2 regions of the Yimella sp. NH-Cas1 genome follow, and region 2 is predicted to be linked to the other one. Evidence: predicted binding sites of a transcription regulator. Region 2 holds the regulator's gene; the other holds the start of a gene.
What was found. Region 2 encodes LexA, which represses DNA repair genes until DNA is damaged. Its sites were predicted from a motif close to TCGAACANNTGTTCGA; they were not measured.
Positions count from the first base shown of each region.

Region 1: ruvC (crossover junction endodeoxyribonuclease RuvC) is a predicted target of LexA. The motif match lies at 3,258-3,273, and genes of this name have one in related genera.

Region 1 covers NZ_JAKSGG010000003.1:1,538,147-1,544,725, reverse strand. Annotated here, with positions in the region: gene MF407_RS07745 (ABC transporter ATP-binding protein) at 1-515, opposite strand, end outside; gene MF407_RS07740 (PucR family transcriptional regulator) at 667-1,941, shown strand; gene MF407_RS07735 (YebC/PmpR family DNA-binding transcriptional regulator) at 2,036-2,794, shown strand; gene ruvC (crossover junction endodeoxyribonuclease RuvC) at 3,284-3,850, shown strand; gene ruvA (Holliday junction branch migration protein RuvA) at 3,847-4,452, shown strand; gene ruvB (Holliday junction branch migration DNA helicase RuvB) at 4,449-5,537, shown strand; gene yajC (preprotein translocase subunit YajC) at 5,719-6,039, shown strand; gene secD (protein translocase subunit SecD) at 6,044-6,579, shown strand, end outside.
Region 2 covers NZ_JAKSGG010000003.1:1,763,880-1,770,458, forward strand. Annotated here, with positions in the region: gene MF407_RS08815 (vitamin B12-dependent ribonucleotide reductase) at 1-2,505, opposite strand, end outside; gene nrdR (transcriptional regulator NrdR) at 2,592-3,140, opposite strand; gene MF407_RS08825 (LysM peptidoglycan-binding domain-containing protein) at 3,531-3,911, opposite strand; gene lexA (transcriptional repressor LexA) at 4,244-4,966, shown strand; gene MF407_RS08835 (Sir2 family NAD-dependent protein deacetylase) at 4,967-5,857, opposite strand; gene MF407_RS08840 (hypothetical protein) at 6,095-6,259, shown strand; gene MF407_RS08845 (LysR family transcriptional regulator) at 6,360-6,579, shown strand, end outside.

The DNA of each region.
Region 1 (6,579 bases), 230 kb from region 2:
TAGGGGAGGCTGGCCGGTGAGCGGTCGGCGTATCCCTCGATGTCGAGTTCACGCAGCACTTCGAGGCTGCGCTCGCGCAGTGCCTTCTCGTCGCCGGTGCTGCGCGGGATCGCCAGCAGACCCGACCAGAATCCGGCCCGGCCGTGACGGTCGGCTCCGACCATCACGTTTTCAAGCACGCTGATGCCGTCGAACAGGCCGAGACCCTGCAGGGTGCGGGCGATGCCGTGGCGGGCCAGGTGGTGGGGCCGCAGGCCGTTGAGCTGCTCGCCCTTCCAGGTGATCGTGCCGGAGGACGGTTGTACGAAGCCGCAGGCGACGTTGAACAACGTGGTCTTGCCGGCGCCGTTCGGACCGATCACGCCGTGGACCTCGCTCGGACGGACCTCGAGACCGACGCTGTCGAGCGCGACGATGCCGCCGAAGCGAACGGTGATGTCCTGCAGCGTGAGCATGGTCGTGGGCGAGGCGAGGGCTGCGCGGTCTGGTGCACCGTCTGGTGCAGATGCGCTCACTTTGACTCCTGGGGTGGAAGTGCGGGTGACCCAACTTTGGACGCTACGCACAAGAAGGGGTATGGGCGCAGCGCACAATATCTGTGGTGCAGGCGGTCATCCTGGGGATCTGCCACTAGCGCTTTTTGTGCGCCGGTGTCATTCTCGGCCCATGGCCGCGCCCACCGAGTCGAGTCTGTCGACCTCCCGGCACGAGATTCCCGCCGCCCAGCGGGAGGCGATCAGACGTGCGTGGGCGAGCATGCTCGAGGACGCCGAGATCATCGCGGACGCGATCACTCTCGAACTGTTCGGGCGCGACGAGGCCTACTACCAGCAGGTGACCAGCGAACTGCGTGAGGAGGTTCGCACCAGCACCCGCCGCCACGTCCGGGCCGGATTGCTCACGATGGCCGGCCTGGCAGCCCCGGACGATCGCGCGATCCACGTCTGGCGCGAAACCGGGCGCCGGCGCGCACAACAGGGCGTGCCACTGGAACAAGTGTTGAACGCCTACAGCTACGGCGCGAGAGCCCTGTGGGAGACCGTGCTGCTCCAGGGTTCCGGCACCGTGCGCGAGGTGAGCGCGGAGACGCTCATCCTCATGGGACAACAGTTGTGGAGCGCGCTCGACGTGCAGAACGCAACCGCCTGCGAGTCCTACCGTCGCGAGGAAGCGCTGCTACAACGGCGGGACCTGCAACGCCAGCTCACCGTGCTGGACGGGCTGGTCCAGGGACGTGGGTCCGAGCCTGACTTCGCCTCGGAGGCCCGTCAGGTACTGAGCGTCGGTATCGACGAGGACCTGCTCGCGATCAGCTGCATCAACGACGACGAGGCCGATCAGCCCACCCGGTGGGCCGAGGAACGCCTGGAGCAGATCGGGGTCCAGTCGCACTGGCTCCAACTCGGCGCGCAGACCGTGGGACTGATCGACCTCGCCGGTCGTGACCCGGCGCCGGTCATCGACCATCTCCAAGTTGCGGCGCTGGGGCGGGCCGCCGTCGCGCTGTGCAGCGACGGTCTGAAGGGTTTCGCGGTCGCGCGACAGCTGGCCTCGCGGGCCGCGTCCTCGCTGCCCCGTGGCGGTCGCGAGGTGGTCGACGTCCGGGATCGTCTGCCGGAGATTCTGCTCACCGGTAGCCCGGAGGCAACCGTGCTCCTGGTCCAGGAGACGCTCGGACGTCTGAACCAGCAGCCCGACTCGACGCGCCAGATGCTGCTGGAAACCCTCGGCGCGTTGCTGCGGCACGGGGGCTCACCGACCCACGCCGCCCAGGAACTGTTCTGTCACCGCAACACCGTCATCTACCGTCTCAAGCAGATCGAGAACCTCACCGGGCGCTCGCTGACGCAGCCGCGGGATCGGCTGATGCTGTCGCTGGCCATCATCGCCTTGCGCGCCGGAGGAGACGGGGAGAGCGCACCGTCGACCGTCGGCGCCTGACGCCTGACTGCGCGGACGACCGCGCCCGTCCGGTCAATTAGGATGGCCGACGGCCTGTGGGCCGAAGCGAACGTACGAGTGTGTAGAGGGAGACATGAGCGGTCACTCCAAATGGGCGACGACCAAGCACAAGAAGGCTGCGATCGACGCCAAGCGGGGCAAGCTCTTCGCAAAGCTCATCAAGAACATCGAGGTGGCCGCGCGTCAGGGCGGCGGTGACCCTGCCGGTAACCCCACGCTGTACGACGCCATCCAGAAGGCCAAGAAGTCGTCGGTGCCCAATGACAACATCGACCGCGCCGTCAAGCGTGGTTCGGGCGCCGAGGCGGGCGCCGCCGAGTACATGAGCTTGATGTACGAGGGTTACGCACCCGGCGGAGTCGCGCTGCTCATCGAGTGCCTGACCGACAACAAGAACCGCGCCGTGGCTGAGGTGCGCACCGCGCTGCAGAAGAACGGCGGCTCGATGGCCGACTCCGGCTCGGTCGCCTTCCAGTTCCATCGCAAGGGTGTCGTCATCGTCCCGAAGGGCGACAACACCGAGGACGACCTGCTCGAGATCGTGCTCGACGCCGGCGCCGAGGAGATCAACGACCACGGCGAATCGTTCGAGATCGTCTCCGAGGCAAGCGATTTCGTTGCCGTGCGTGAGGCGCTGCAAGCGGCCGGTGTCGACTATGACTCCGCCGAGTCGTCCTGGCTGCCGACCGTCGAGGTGCCGCTCGACAAGGAAGGCGCCAAGAAGATGTTCCGCGTCATCGAGGCGCTCGAGGACTCCGACGACGTGCAGAACGTGTTCGCCAACGGTGACGTGTCGGACGAGGTGCTCGCCGAACTCGACGCCGAGGACTGATCCCGTTCCACCTCGAACTCGACCCGGCAGACTCGCTCCGCCGGGTCGGGTCGTTTCTTCCCCGATGATGGGTCGGTGCCCGGACTGCTGACCCTGATCTCTCCAATCCGTCGCGCGTGAAGGCGCAGGCGCTCCTGCACTGGCTGTGGCCGCGCGCAGAAGACGTGTGGGTGCTGACCGAGATCGGCGGCGACGAGGGGCACGGTTGATCGAGGCCGTCTGCCGCCAGGCTGGGTACTCGGTCATGTCGTCGGACGTGATCACACCGGACTCGGCTGCCGATACGACCACGCGTTCGTCACCGAAGGCTTCGTCGTCCGGCGATGCGACCTCGATCAGCCACCGCGGATCGAGGGGCACACCGATCATGCGGCGCTCGTGCTCGATGTCGATGCACCTGGCTCATCCCAGTCCGGCGCGCCTGCGTGAATCGCCCCGCCGGTACGGGTTAACGTTCCTGGAACCGAACATTTGTGCGAGGAGTGGACTGTGCGTGTACTCGGCGTCGACCCGGGGCTGACCCGGTGCGGCATCGGAGTGGTCGACGGCGGCATCGGGCAACCGGTGCGGCTCGTGGGCGTCGGCGTGATCCGTACGCCCGTCGGCGACGACCCGGCCGAGCGACTGCTCACCCTGCAGACCGAGCTCGACCAGTGGTTGTCCGACTACGAACCGGACGTGGTCGCGGTCGAGCGGGTCTTCGCCAAGGCGAACATCAAAGGGATCATGGGCACCGCGCAGGCGTCCGCCGTGCCGATGCTCGCCGCCGCACGTCGCGGGTTGCCGTTGGTGATGCACACACCCAGTGAGGTGAAGGCGTCCGTCACCGGCAACGGCCGGGCCGACAAGGCCCAGGTCACTTCGATGGTGACCCGTATCCTGCGGCTCGAGGTCGCGCCCAAACCGGCGGACGCCGCGGACGCACTCGCTCTCGCGATCTGCCATGTCTGGCGCGGGGGTGCGCAGGCACGCATTGCGAACGCCGCTGCTGCACAACGAAACTCACGACCGAAAGAGGCTCCGTTGGTCCGGGCGTCAAACAGGTACGCGCGATGATTTCTTCCATCCGCGGCAGCGTGTTGAGTGCCGGTCTCGACAATGTCGTCGTCGAGGTCGGGGGAGTGGGCCTGCTCGTTCACACCGCGCCCGCGCATGCAGCGTCAGCGCGCGTCGGCACCGAAGCGACCTTCTTCACCACGCTGGTCGTGCGCGAGGACTCCCTGACGTTGTACGGGTTCGGCGACGACTCCGAACGCAAGCTGTTCGAACTGGTCCAGACCGTCAGCGGCGTCGGTCCCCGGCTCGCACTGGCGATGCTCGCCGTGCACGCACCGGATGCCCTACGCGGGGCGATCGCCGGTGGGGATGTGCCCACGCTGATGAAGGTGCCCGGTATCGGCAAGAAGGGCGCCGAGCGCATCGTGCTGGAACTCAAGGACAAGGTCGGTGCCCTCACCGGCGGCGGATCTTCCTCGTTGCCGCAGCCGCAGGTGCCTGCCGCCGACGAGACGCAACAACAGGTCGTCGATGCGCTCGTCGGCCTCGGCTGGTCCACCAAACAGGCGCAGGACGCCGTCGCCAAGGTCACCAAGGCCGAAGGCGCCCCCACGGATGTCTCGCAACTGCTGCGAGTGACCCTTCGTAGCCTGGGCCGATGAGCGAGTACGACGACTCCTCCTACGACGCCGGCGCCCGCATCGTCGACCCCGGCGTTGCACCCGATGAACGCCACTTCGAGGCGGCACTGCGTCCGAGGCGGTTGGCGGAGTTCCCCGGCCAGCCACGGGTCAGCGAGCAACTCGGACTCGTGCTCGCGGCGGCGAAGCGTCGTGGCACGACGCCCGACCACGTCCTGCTGTCCGGTCCGCCCGGCCTCGGCAAGACCAGCCTGGCGATGATCATCGCCGCCGAACTCGAGCAGCCGATCCGCATCACCAGCGGCCCCGCCATCCAGCACGCCGGTGACCTGGCGGCGATCCTGTCCTCGCTGGCCGAGGGCGAGGTGCTCTTCCTCGACGAGATCCACCGTATGGCCCGTGCGGCCGAGGAGATGTTGTACCTGGCGATGGAGGACTTCCGCGTCGATGTCATCGTCGGCAAGGGCCCTGGCGCAACGGCGATCCCGCTCGAACTGCCGCCGTTCACGGTGGTCGGTGCGACCACCCGGGCCGGTCTGCTGCCGGCCCCGTTGCGAGACCGCTTCGGCTTCACCGGACACCTGGACTTCTACACACCCGAGGATCTCGCGGCCATCCTGCACCGCAGTGCCGGTCTGCTCGGGGTCGACGCCACCCGGCAGGGCATCGCCGAGATCGCCGGACGCTCCCGCGGCACACCCCGTATCGCCAACCGGTTGCTGCGGCGGGTGCGCGACTATGCGCAGATCCATGGCAGCGAGGTCGTCGATCAACCGTCCGCCATGGCTGCGTTGAAGCTGTTCGACGTCGACGAGAAGGGCCTTGACCGGCTCGACCGCGGCGTCCTGGAGACGTTGTGCAAGCGGTTCGGCGGGGGACCGGTCGGGCTCACGACCCTCGCGGTGGCCGTCGGCGAGGAACCCGACACCGTCGAGACGGTCGCCGAGCCGTACCTGGTGCGTGAGGGATATCTGTTGCGCACGCCGCGCGGACGTGCCGCGACGGCGCAGGCGTGGGCGCACCTCGGGCTGACGCCGCCCAAGGATGCCGGAACGTGGGCGACGCAGTTGTCGTTGCCTGAGGGTGAAGGTCGTTTCTCGGACTGAACATTCCGATCCATCCGCCGGGTATTGCTCAAACTCGGGCATGACACGCCTCACACCCGAAGTTGGGGCAGCCGCACACCTGACTTAGACTCACCCGTCGGCGTACGCGTCCGATCGCACCGGCGAAGCACAACCGTCCGGGCCGTCGCCACATCTATCGATCGCAGGGAGCACCACTCACATGCACGCACTCGTCGCCGAGACCGGCACTCAGAACTCGGGCGGCATGGTCTTGTTGCTGCTGCCGCTGGCGCTGCTCGCCGTGATGTTCTGGTTCAGCCGTCGCCGGCAGAAGCAGTTCGCGCAGGCGCAGTCGCAGATCACGGTAGGCGACGAAGTCACCACCACGTCCGGCCTGTACGGCCGACTGGTCGCCATGGACGACCAGACCGCAACGCTCGAGGTCGCCGACGGTGTCCAACTTCGTTTCGACCGCCGGGCGGTCGTGCCGCGCAGCATGGTGATTGAGGCGACCCCCGAATCCAACGACAAGAAGGCCTGAGTTCGTGGCAACCCGTGCAACCCGTGCTCGTCGTGCACCGGCTTCCAAACCGAAGCGCACGCTGATCCTGCTCTTCTTGATCATCGCCGCGCTCTTCGGCGGCATCGCGGCGACCACCGTCTGGGCCAAGCCGGCCGGACAATGGACCCCGAAGCTCGGCCTCGATCTCGAAGGTGGCCGCCAGGTCGTCCTCGAGCCGGTGCTCGGACGCGGCCAGCAGGTCAGTTCGGGCCAGGTGAACCAGGCGGTGAACATCATCCGCCAGCGCGTCGACGGCACGGGCGTCGCCGAGGCGGAGGTCAGCACCCTGGGTGACCGCAGCATCGTGGTGGCGATCCCGGGCAACCCGTCCAAGGAGATCCTCGACTCTCTCGCGCAGTCCTCCAAGCTGACGATCCGTCCGGTCATCGCCACGACCCCGCCGGTGGCGGATGCCGCTGCAACGGCGAAGCCGTCGACCAGCAGCGCGCCCTCGACTCCGTCCGGCTCGCCCTCGACCGCTCCGGCCAAGCCGAGCACGAGCGCTCCGGCCAAGCCGAG
Region 2 (6,579 bases):
GTCCAGGTGGTCCAGCGCCAGGCGACGGAACACGTAGTCCATGATCGACTGCGCCATCCGCACGTCCGGGTCGTCGGTCATGCCGGCCGGCTCGAAGCGCATGTTGGTGAACTTCTCGACGTAGGTCTCCAGCGGCACGCCGTACTGCAGCGCGACCGAGACGGCGATCGAGAACGCGTCCATCACGCCGGCGAGGGTCGAGCCCTGCTTGCCGAACTTCAGGAACAGTTCACCCAGTTCACCGTTGTCGTAGGTGCTGGCGGTGAGGTAACCCTCGGCGCCACCGACCGCGAACGAGGTGGTCTGGCTGCTGCGACGCTTGGGCAGGCGACGACGGATCGGGCGGTACTCGACGACCTTCTCCGGCTCGGCGGCATCCTGCACCGGCTTAGCCTTGGCCTTGCCGTCGGACAGCGGCTGGCCGACCTTGCAGTTGTCGCGGTAGACCGCGAGCGCCTTCAGGCCGAGCTTCCAGCCCTCCAAGTGGACCTCGGCGATCTCCTCGACGGTCGCCGTCTCCGGCAGGTTGACCGTCTTGGAGATCGCACCCGACAGGAACGGCTGGCAGGCCGCCATCATGCGGACGTGGCCCATCGGGCTGATCGCACGCTCGCCCATTGCGCAGTCGAAGACCTCGTAGTGCTCGGTCTTCAGACCGGGTGCGTCGATGACGTGACCGTTGTTGGCGATGTGCTCGACGATCGCCTCGATCTGCTCGCCCTGGTAGCCGAGCTTCTTCAGCGCCCGCGGGATGGTCTGGTTGACGATCTGCATCGAGCCGCCACCGACGAGCTTCTTGAACTTCACCAGCGAGAAGTCGGGCTCGATACCGGTGGTGTCGCAGTCCATCATGAAGCCGATGGTGCCGGTCGGCGCGAGCACCGAGGCCTGCGCGTTGCGGTAACCGTTCTTCTCACCGAGCTCGATGACATCGGCCCACGCCTTGGTCGCGGCGCGGTGGATGTCGGCGTCCATCGTGTCGAGCGTGCGCACCTGGTCGTTGGCGGCCTGGTGCTTGCGCATGACCTTCTTGTGCGCCTCGGCGTTGCGGGCGTAGCCGGCGTAGGAACCGACGACACCGGCGATCTCGGCAGACCGCTTGTAGGCCGCGCCGGTGAGCAGCGAGGTGATGGCAGCGGCGAGGCTGCGGCCACCCTCGGACTCGTAGCCGTGGCCGGTGGCCATCAGCAGCGCACCGAGGTTGGCGTAACCGATGCCGAGCTGGCGGTAGTCGACGGTGGTCTTGCCGATCGCCTCGGTCGGGAAGTCGGCGAAGCAGATGGAGATGTCCATCGCGGTGATGACCATCTCGACGACCTTCTGGAAGGTCGGCACGTCGAAGGTGTCGTCTTCCTTCAGGAACTTCAGCAGGTTGAGGCTCGCGAGGTTGCAGGAGGAGTTGTCGAGCGACATGTACTCCGAGCACGGGTTGGACGCGGTGATGCGCCCCGACTCGGGGTTGGTGTGCCACGCGTTGATGGTGTCGTCGTACTGCACACCCGGGTCGGCGCACTCCCACGCGGCCTTGTTGATCTTGTCGAACAGCTCGCGGGCGTCGACTTCCTCGATGACCTCACCGGTGCCGCGGGCACGCAGACCGAACGGCTTACCGTCCTCGACCGCACGCATGAACTCGTCGCTGACCCGGACGGAGTTGTTGGCGTTCTGGTACTGGACCGAGTGGATGTCCTTGCCGCCGAGGTCCATGTCGAAACCGGCGTCGCGCAGCGCACGGATCTTGTCCTCCTCGCGCGCCTTGGTCTCGATGAATTCCTCGATGTCGGGGTGGTCGACGTCGAGCACGACCATCTTCGCCGCGCGGCGGGTGGCGCCACCGGACTTGATGGTGCCGGCGGAGGCGTCGGCGCCACGCATGAAGCTGACCGGGCCGCTGGCGGTGCCGCCGCTGGACAACAACTCCTTGGAGGAACGGATCCGCGAGAGGTTCAGGCCGGCACCGGAGCCGCCCTTGAAGATGAAGCCCTCCTCCTTGTACCAGTTGAGAATCGAGTCCATCGAGTCGTCGACGGCGAGGATGAAGCACGCCGAGACCTGCTGGGGGCTCTTGGTGCCGACGTTGAACCACACCGGGGAGTTGAAGCTGAAAACCTGGTGCAGCAGCGACCAGGTGAGCTCGTGCTCGAACAGCGTCGCGTCGTCGTCGGTGGCGAAGTAGCCGAACTCCTTGCCGGCCTTGACGTAGGTCAGCACGACACGGTCGATGAGCTGCTTGAGGCTGGTCTCACGGGCCTCGGTGCCAAGTGCGCCGCGGAAGTACTTCGTGGTGACGATCGTGGACGCGTTCAGCGACCAGAAGTCGGGGAACTCCACGCCACGCTGCTCGAAGATCGTCTCGCCGGTCTTCCAGTTCTGCTGAACGACGTCGCGACGCTCCCAGGTGACCTCGTCATAGGGATGCACGCCCGGGGTGGTGAAGATGCGTTCCACCTTCACACCCTTGCCGCTCTTGCGCGTGCGCGAGCGTGCGTTGGTCGTCTCCGTCATGATGCTCCTCCGTGGGCTTCTCGGTGTGATGCCGGTTGTGAATCTGCGTGTGATTGCTTGGAAATCGGTGGTGCGTGTGCCAGCGGTCAGCGGTCGGTCACGGTTCGATCAGTCTGAACCCGACCACCGACAGCCTCGTCGCCTGTTCGAGCTGCGGCTTGGTGACCGGCCCCGTCGGTCGAGCTGAGATCGCGTTCGGCGCGCAACAGGGCGATGGCTGCCTCGAAGTCGTCGAGATCGTCGAACGCCTGGTAGACGGAGGCGAACCGCAGGTAGGCCACCTCGTCGAGCGTGCGCAGCGGGCCGAGAATCGCCAGTCCCACGTCGTGCGCGTCGATCTCGGCCGCGCCGCCGGAGCGGATGCTCTCCTCCACCTCCTGCGCCAGCAGGGCGAGCTGGTCCTCGGACACAGGCCGGCCCTGGCAGGCCTTGCGGACGCCCACGAGCACCTTCTGCCGGGAGAACGGTTCGCTGGCGCCGGACCGCTTGACCACCGTGAGGCCGGCGGTCTCCATGGTGGAGAACCGCTTGCCGCACGACGGGCACTGGCGACGCCGTTTGATGGAGGTGCCGTCATCACTGCTGCGGCTGTCGACGACCCGGGAGTCGTCGTGTCGGCAGAACGGGCAGTGCATGGTCACCTCCTGGTGATGATCCGGGTCGGTTCGGCTCGCAAGGGCATAGGAATGCCCGGGCCACGAGGCCTTGATCGGCCCGATTGGGGATGTTCTTGTGGATAACCGGTGAAGAAGCCCGTCATTTCTGTTGAGATCCTGGGGACCTACATGTGGACAACTTACATCGGTGTAACTACTAGATGTAGGGATGCTATTCCGTTTCGACCCCAAGATGCAAGGTGTGGATCGGAAAGTCTCTCGGCCGGTCCGGCACGTTCACCAAACGTGCTGGTCACGGCGCCGAGGCGTTCGCGACTGGTCGCGACACGCCCGCGAGGCCCCGTGACACACCCGAGCCCCGTTCCCGACGATCGGGAGACGGGGCGCGCCATGTGAGCGAAGTCGTCGTCAGCGAGGAGCCGTCAACGACTGGCCCGGGTGGACATGCAGAGTATTGAGGTCGTTCGCGAGCTGAAGGCGCACGACCGCTTCGGCGACCGGCAACTGCGGGTAGGCCTGGTGCGCAACCTCGGACAGCGTCTGCCCCGGCTGCACCACCAACTGCGTCGTCGACGGCGAGGAGGCGAACGCCCGCCCGGCACCCCAGCCCGCCGCGATCAGGGTGGTGAGCACGAGCACGGCGAGCACGCGACGGCCGCGCATGGTGAGCCGAACCTCGTCCCGGTCGACTCGTGCGACCGGCTGGTTCGACGGCACGAGGGTCAGGTGACGCCGGCGCTGCAGTGTGCGGACCACACGCGGCTGATCCCAGTGAGCAACTGCACTCATGATGTTCTCCGTCCCTGGCGCGAGGCGCCGGATCAAGTTCTCCTTCGCACACGTGTGCGATAGAACGTCTGTACGATGTATAGCACGACTGTTCGAATGATGCGAGACACGCCTCGTACAAATGTTTGAAAACTGTGTCCGAGCCGCATAGCCTCTTTCCATGCTCCGCAGCCTGGCACCGACCACCGACAACCTCCCTCGAAGAGCGCTACACGGCTCGCCGACAGCGGCTTCATCGGTCGTCCAGGATGCATCACCCCGGGCATGCAGGGCCGTACCGATCGACCCGCCCGCACCACCTCACCGACGGCATGACGAAGGACGCAGACGACATGGCCAAGATCCACCAGCTGCCCGACGACGAGGGCGGCGTAGCGCTGACCACCCGCCAGCGCAAGGTCCTCGAAGTGATCCGCAACTCCGTCGACCGGCGCGGCTACCCGCCGAGCATGCGGGAGATCGGTGAGGCCGTCGGCCTGACCAGCCCGAGTTCGGTGGCCCACCAACTGTCGATGCTGGAGCGCAAGGGTTATCTGCGCCGTGACCCCAACCGTCCCCGCGCGATCGAGGTCATCTCCCCCGATCACCAGCAGGACAAGCGGGGCGTGCGTGGCGGTTCCAGCGTCACCTCGAGCGACGACTCCACCATCGACGAGACCGGCGCCGGCGACCAGCGTCCGGCAGCCTCCTACGTGCCCGTCGTCGGACGCATCGCGGCCGGCGGGCCGATCCTGGCCGAAGAGGTCGTCGAAGACGTCTTCCCGTTGCCCAAGCAGATCGTCGGTGAGGGCGACCTGTTCCTGCTCAAGGTGGTCGGTGACTCGATGGTCGACGCCGCGATCTGCGACGGCGACTGGGTCGTCGTGCGCCAGCAGCCGACCGCGACCAACGGCGACATCGTCGCCGCGATGCTCGACAACGAAGCCACCGTCAAGACGTTCAAGCGTCGCGACGGCAAGGTCTGGCTGATGCCGCACAACCCGGCGTACGACCCGATCGACGGTGACCACGCGGTGATCCTCGGCAAGGTCACGGCCGTCCTGCGGCGGGTCTGATCACCGGCGTCGATCGCCGCTCGCGTCCCGGTCGACGTCACCCAGTACGTCCCACACCGCCTCCTGCAGCACCTCGCTCAGGGGGCGGTGTACGTGTCTGGTGGCCAGATGTTCCGCTCGCGACCAACCGGTGTTGACCAGCACGATCGGGATGTCGCGCTCGGCAGCACGCCGCGCGAAACGGAAGCCGGACATCACACCGAGCGAGGATCCGACCACCAGCAGCGACTTTGCCCGCTCGAGACGGTTGAAGCAATGGGCGACCAGATCCTTGGGTACCGATTCGCCGAACATCACGACGTCCGGCTTCAGCAGGTCGCTGCCACAGGTCGGGCACACCACCAGTTCGATGTCATGGATCAGCGAGGGGTCGATGTCGACGTCGCCATCCGGGCGCAGCGGCAGGTCGCGCGCCCTCTCGGCGTCCTGCGCGAACACCGGATTGCGCGTGGCGAACTGCTGCTGGATCCACTCTCGGTCGGCAAGCGCCCGGCAGTTCAGGCAGACGGCTCGCCCGAGGTTGCCGTGCAACTCGATGACATCGCGGGACCCTGCCTGCTGGGCCAGGCCGTCGACGTTCTGGGTGATCGTCGTCTCGAACAGGCCCGCCTTCTCCAGCGCGGCGAGGTGACGGTGCGCTTCGTTGGGCCGCGCCGTCCGGAACCTCTCCCATCCGACATAGGACCGGCTCCAATAGCGTTGCCGCGCAGCGACTCCGGCCCGGAACTCGCTCACGGTCATGGGCTCCACACGGCGTACCCCGTCCGGTCCGCGGTAATCGGGCAGCCCGGATTCGGTGGACAGCCCGGCCCCGGTCATGACCAACACGTCGCCCTCGCGGAGCAGGTGTGCCAGGTGGCTGCGGTCGTCCATCGGACCTTCGTTCTCCATGGGTCGGGTCTGTTCCGAGTTCGAGGCCGCGGCTCATCGAGAGCCGGCGGGCGCATCGGTTCGTACGCTATCGGGGTGGGTCACGCTGGGTTGGCTCGCGGTGATGGGCGACAGCTGTCTCCACGGCCGGACGCGCGAACACGACCGAGGCCCCTTCGCCCCTGATCCTGCCGTTGTTGCTGGTGGTGGCGCACAGGGGCCACCGCCCCGATCAGCCGCGCCGGAGGCGGTGCGGCGGTGGCCTGGATGATGCACTCGGCGCTGCTGGTCGCCATCGGTTCGGCCGTCATGGCCCTGGGCGTCAGGCAAGGATTCGCCGCAGCGTCCCTCTGCCTCATCCTCGGGCTGGCCAGAGCCCAGGCGGGCGCTCGACCGACGTCGTTCGGGCCACGCCCGAGCTGATCGGCACACCGGCGTTCCTGGACCGGTGAGGATCTGCGGCTCGCGCTGCGATTTCATGCTGAGCAGGCGGGTCGGTCGAACGGTTTGTAGGCTGGTGCGCATGATCGACGCTGCCGGCCTCCGGGTGATTCGTGCCATCGCTGACGAGGGCAGTTTCACCGCCGCGGCGTCGTCGCTCGGTTACTCCCAGCCCGCCATCTCCCAGATGGTCCGTCGCCTCGAAGAGCGCTTGGGCACTCCCCTGGTCGAACGACTGGGCCGCAACGTGCGACTCACCGAAGCCGGTGAAGTCCTGGCCCGCCACGCCGGCGCGGTCCTCG